2 linked regions of the Idiomarina loihiensis L2TR genome follow. The protein of the gene in region 1 interacts with the protein of each later gene in a pairwise test. Links are inferred from orthologs where the notes say so. Each region holds a gene or a part of one and is shown on either strand. Other genes may lie near its edges.

Region 1 (3,145 bases):
ACCGTCATAGTTGACTTCGAAGTGTTGCATGCTCACTTGTCGATACTCCCTGCACGTATCGTGCACCTAAAAATAGAAACTTAATTGCCATTATACTGTTTTAAAACGGCCTTGAAAGCCTTTATTTTTCTGGACTTTGGCTTGCTAACGTAATTGTGACTGTTTATTTAACTTGTGCGAATTTTTATCAAATAACCGAGTTGCGGTTGTTTCTGCAAGCGATAACCGATATACCTAAAAAAGGCCGCTAAAGAGCAATTGCACTTGTAATTGTTACTGTTAGCACGTATATACACGGTCATCTACAACAAGAGAACGATTATTCTATGGCAAAATCGCTCGTCATTGTCGAGTCTCCGGCAAAAGCCAAAACGATTAATAAGTATTTAGGTAAGGACTTTGTCGTTAAGTCCAGTGTTGGTCATGTCCGTGATCTGCCTACCCGTGCCACTGAGACAATAAAGAGTAAGCCGGCTGCAGAAGTACGCAAGATGTCGCCGGATGCTAAGGCAAAATACCAGAAAGAACGTGATTATAAGCGACTGATTGCTCGTATGGGGGTTGACCCGGAAAATGACTGGGAAGCGCATTACGAGGTTCTGCAGGGAAAAGAAAAAGTCGTTAAAGAGCTAAAACAGTTAGCCAAAAAGTCAGATGAAATTATTCTGGCAACGGATTTGGACCGCGAGGGGGAGGCGATAGCCTGGCACTTGCGGGAACTTATTGGTGGTGATGACTCGCGATATAAACGCGTGGTGTTTAACGAAATAACGAAAAAAGCCATTCAAGAAGCTTTTCAACATCCGGCAGAGCTGAACACCGACCGGGTTAATGCGCAGCAGACCCGACGTTTCCTGGATCGGGTCGTTGGTTTTATGGTGTCGCCCTTGTTGTGGAAGAAAATCGCCCGAGGGTTGTCAGCAGGACGTGTCCAATCTGTCGCTGTAAGGCTTGTGGTTGAACGTGAGCGTGAAATTAAAGCCTTTGTACCGGAAGAGTACTGGGACGTTCATGCAGACTTAAACACGCCTGCGGACGAGTCTCTGCGCATGCAGGTGATGAAGCAGGCTGGTAAGAACTTCCGTCCGTCCAATAAACAGGAAACGGACGCAGCTTTAGCACTACTGAAAAAAGCCGGCTATGAAATTACCGGGCGTGAAGATAAGCCAACGTCCAGTAAACCCAGTGCGCCTTTTATTACCTCGACTCTGCAGCAAGCCGCCAGTACCCGATTAGGCTTTGGCGTTAAGAAAACCATGATGATGGCTCAGCGTCTGTATGAAGCAGGCCACATTACGTACATGCGTACCGATTCAACCAATTTAAGTTCTGAGGCTGTCGATGCTTGTCGTGAATTAATTACCAAGGACTTTGGTAAAAATTATTTACCGGACGATCCTGTTCGCTATGGTGCAAAAAGTAACGCACAGGAAGCGCACGAAGCGATACGTCCGTCAGATGTGAAGGTTAAGTCAGAGTCACTGGCTTCTGTGGAGCGAGACGCGCAGCGTTTGTATGAGTTGATTTGGCGTCAGTTTGTGGCCTGCCAAATGGTACCGGCTCGATACGATAGTACCACCCTGACGGCAACCGCCGGCGATTTTGAATTGAAAGCTCGCGGACGTGTGATGCGGTTTGCCGGTTGGACTAAGGTGATGCCTCCGGCCAGTAGTAAAAAAGACGGTGATGCGACCTTGCCTGATGTGAAAAAAGGCGATGCATTACAGCTGGAGAAACTGAATCCGGAACAACACTTTACTAAGCCACCGGCGCGTTATGGTGAGGCTTCTCTGGTCAAAGAACTGGAGAAACGAGGCATTGGTCGTCCATCAACTTATGCTTCAATTATTTCTACCATTCAGGATCGCGGTTATGTTCGGGTGGAGAGCCGTCGTTTCTTTGCCGAGAAAATGGGTGAAATTGTCAATGATCGGTTGATTGAGAACTTCACTGAGCTAATGAATTATAACTTTACGGCAGAAATGGAACAGGCGCTGGATGATATTGCTGCCGGGAAACGTGACTGGAAAGAGACTCTGGATAAGTTTTATGCAGACTTTAAAGAGCGCCTGGAAAAAGCAGAACTGGAACCGACTGAGGGCGGCATGCGTGAGAACAGCATGGTTCTTACCGATATCGATTGCCCTGAGTGTGGTCGTAAAATGGGAATAAGAACAGCGTCCACGGGCGTATTCCTTGGCTGTTCTGGCTATAACTTACCGCCCAAAGAACGTTGTACCAAAACGCTTAACCTGACACCGGGCGAAGAAGCGATAGAGGTGACTGACGAAGAAGAGCGCGAAACAGAAGCGCTTCGTGCCAAAAAGCGTTGCCCTAAGTGTGGCACCGCAATGGACAGTTACCTTATTGACGAAAAGCGTAAGCTTCATGTTTGTGGTAACAACCCAACATGTGACGGTCAACTGGTTGAAGAGGGGACTTTCCGCATTAAGGGGTATGACGGACCCACCATTGAATGCGATAAGTGTGGTTCTGAAATGCAGTTAAAAACGGGACGTTTTGGTAAGTACTTCGGCTGCACTAACAGTGAGTGTAAAAACACCCGAAAATTACTGCGAAGCGGGGAAGCTGCGCCACCGAAAGAAGACCCAGTGCCGTTGCCTGAGTTACCTTGTGAAGAGTCGGATGCTTACTTTGTGCTAAGAGACGGTGCCTCCGGTATTTTCCTGTCTGCCAATACCTTCCCTAAATCGAGAGAAACTCGGGCAGTTACGGTAAAAGAACTGGCTAAGTTTAAAGATCGTTTACCGGAAAAATTCAAGTACCTGGCTGAAGCCCCTAAAGAAGATGATGACGGTAATGATGCTATTGTTCGTTTTTCAAGAAAGAACAAAGAACAGTACGTTGTTACTGAAATTAAGAAGAAACAAACGGGCTGGAAGGCTTTTTACCGCAGTGGTAAATGGCAGGTAGAAGAAAAGTAGTTAAAGGCTTACGAGCAAACACTCACTTTGCCAATAGTTAAAATATAAAAGCAGGACTAACATAGTGCGGTGTCTATTGAAGGACACGGCACACCGGACACGGAGGTCCTCATGTTATTGTCTCGCTTGAGCATAACACTTCCCGCTGCTTTTCCGGCAGCGGGTTTTTCTTTTCTGAACCCCGTCAAAATACTGAAAAA
Region 2 (3,000 bases), 1.1 Mb from region 1 along the record:
GGGTGCCGACGATGCCGACTTGCTTATTGCAGTAACCAGCAGCGACGAAACTAATATGATTGCCTGTCAGGTTGCTTACTCGATATTTAATACGCCAAAGAAAATAGCCAGAATTCGCTCTGAAGAATACATCCGCTATAAAGATCAGCTTTTTCATAATCAGGATGCCCCAGTTGACCACATTATTTCACCGGAACAACTGGTAACCAGCTATATTCGCCGACTTATTGATTACCCCGGCGCACTGCAAGTGATGGAGTTCGCCAACGGACGAGCCAGCTTGGTCGCGGTAAAGGCGTACTACGGCGGGAAGCTCGTTGGCCATGCTATCTCAACACTGCGGGAACATATTCCCAATATCGACACCCGGGTTGCGGCTATTTATCGTCAGGGTAAGCCTATACGCCCTACCGGAACCACAATCATCGAAGCCGATGATGAAGTTTTCTTCATTGCCGACACCCGCCACATTAGTACCGTAATGCAGGAACTGCAAAAGCTGGAAGACAAATACCGCAGAATAATGATTGTTGGTGGCGGGAACATTGGTGCCGGCCTGGCGAAACAACTGGAAGTTGATCACCGGGTTAAGCTAATAGAGCGTTCAGAAACCCGCGCGGAAGAGCTTTCGCAAAGCCTTGAGCATACCTTAATTTTCCGCGGTGACGCGTCCGACCAAAAGTTGCTGGAAGAAGAGCACGTTGAAGATATCGACGTATTTATTGCGGTTACCAACGACGACGAAGCGAACATTATGTCAGCCATGCTGGCTAAACGTATGGGCGCCCGTAAAACTATGGTGCTCATTCAGCGTAGCGCCTATGTTGACTTGGTGCAGGGAGGCGAAATTGATATTGCCATTTCACCGCAACGTGCGACTGTTTCAGCTCTACTAACTCACGTACGCCGTGGCGATATTGTTAACGTTTACTCACTACGAAAAGGGGCCGCCGAAGCTATTGAGGCAATTGCACATGGTGATGAAGACACGTCCCGAGTGGTGGGTAAAGCCATTAAAGATATCAAGCTTCCGCCGGGAACCACCATTGGTGCGGTTGTCCGGGGACAAGAAGTGCTTATGGCGCACAGTGAAACCATCATTCACTCCGACGACCACGTGATTCTTTTCTTGCTGGATAAAAAGTACATTGATCAGGTTGAAAAAGTCTTCCAGCCAAGTGCTATGTTCTTTTAGTCCAGTTCTTTTAACTGCACCCGGCCACGGGTGGCAGCTTGTAGCTTCTTCTGCAGCGCCCCAACATTCACGGGGCGTAGCAACACCTTAAGCCGCACACTTTCCTCGTACTCCGAAGATTCCGTTTCAGCATTGGCCTCAAGCAAAAGCGGTTCAACATCGCCCTGGTCGGTATAAGCAAAATTTAACTGAAAGCGTTGTTTAAAAACCCTTTGCTCTTTTTCAAGCTCAGCTAATGCGGCGACTGTCGCGTCGGTATAGGCTCGCTGAAGTCCGCCCGTTCCCAATTTCACCCCACCAAAATATCGCACGACTATAGCGGTAACCTCGCCGACGCCGCTATTTTGTAGCGCCATAAGCATAGGTCGCCCCGCTGTTCCCGAGGGTTCTCCGTCGTCGCTGTAAGCCATACTCTGGCTGTTATTAGGTGCTGAAAAAAGCGACGCAGAGCAATAGTGAGAGGCCTTAGGCCAGCGCTTTTTTATCACGGCCAGAAACTCTGATGCGCTGTCGACGTTTGCTGTATGTGCCAGGCACGCAATAAAGCGGCTGCCTTTAACTTCTATTTCGACTTCCGTTTCCGAAGCCGGAATGTCGTAATCCTGATCATGCAAGACGGGTAACCTTTTTCACGTAAGCATCTAATGCAGTTTGGCGTGTAAGGTTATCATTTCGCTCGCGGTAAACCACAATATTATCCTCGATTCGCACTCCACCAAAGGGTTTAAACTCATCCACTCTGCGCCAGTTAATTAAATGCTTATTGCGTGAATTCGCTAATTTCTGCAGCAAAGGCTCAATAAAGTAGATTCCGGGTTCAATGGTATAAACCTGCCGAGGCTCTACGGTACGAGTGGTTTTTAGCGTAAGATGACCGCTGGGAGGAGCTATTGGCGTACCCCTTTCATCAGCCTGCGCAGCGCCAACGTCGTGCACCTGCAAGCCCAGAGGATGACCTAAACCATGCGGAAGAAATACCGTGGTTATGCCGTCTTCAATCATTTGTTCAGGACTGCAACTGACAAAACCAAAAGCAAAAAGTACATTAGCAATTTGTTCATGAGCCAACTGGTGCAGCGCCGGGAATTCAACGCCCGGCTTCATTTTATCAATTAAAGCCAATGTAATTTGGTCAAGCGCGGCTATCAGCTCTTCGTATTCATTGTGTTGTTTAGACCAAGTACGACTAATGTCAGCGGCATAACCGCAAACCTCAGCGCCTGCATCAACCAGCATCGACTTGAGTGAGCCTGAAGCTTTCTTATCAGGCATCCAGTGATGCAAAACACTGGCGTTTTCATTTTGCCCAATAATGTGATTATAAGGCACTTCATTCTGCCCTTGACGAGTAGCCGCCATATATTTCAACAGACAATCGAACTCCGAGGCGCCGTTAAAAAAGGCGTCAGCGGCCGCAACATGGCCTTCAGCCGCTATATGGTTTGCCTGAGTTAAACAGGCAATTTCATAGTCGGTTTTAAACAAGCGATGATAATGAAAAAAGTGAAGAACAGGATCTGGGTTTATATTCTCAAAACCCAGAGCCTTGGCAACCTCAATATGTTCACCAAGGTAAGCCGCGCTTTTCTTATCGTAAGGGAGTAGTTTTTCAATGGCCTCTGGCGAGCTGATGTGTTCCACGTGGAACTCTTCTAACCAAGGAGCTCCCTCGAGGCTTGCTGTCGTGTGCCAAAAATCTGGAGAACTTAATAGAACTAAGGTTGGCCGGGTGTTCGGCTTTAAAATAACCCAGGCATTAGCCAACTGAGTTTCCGGACACCAAGCCTTAAAGTGAGGGTTCGCAC

The links.
Region 2: the proteins of topA (region 1) and IL_RS00085 interact in binary tests that used the Escherichia coli proteins (3 or more experiments, as listed by UniProt). The link is inferred for Idiomarina loihiensis L2TR from one-to-one orthologs.

What each region holds. Positions count from the first base shown.
Region 1 is NC_006512.1:1,077,100-1,080,244, reverse strand. It holds topA (type I DNA topoisomerase), read left to right. Parts: upstream 1-326; coding sequence 327-2,945; downstream 2,946-3,145. Other genes in the region: IL_RS05175 (TadE family protein), read left to right, coding at 3,057-3,145; astB (N-succinylarginine dihydrolase), read right to left, coding at 1-30. UniProt on the Escherichia coli protein: Releases the supercoiling and torsional tension of DNA, which is introduced during the DNA replication and transcription, by transiently cleaving and rejoining one strand of the DNA duplex.
Region 2 is NC_006512.1:16,790-19,789, reverse strand. It holds IL_RS00085 (YigZ family protein), read right to left. Parts: upstream 1,810-3,000; coding sequence 1,192-1,809; downstream 1-1,191. Other genes in the region: pepQ (Xaa-Pro dipeptidase), read right to left, coding at 1,802-3,000; trkA (Trk system potassium transporter TrkA), read left to right, coding at 1-1,195.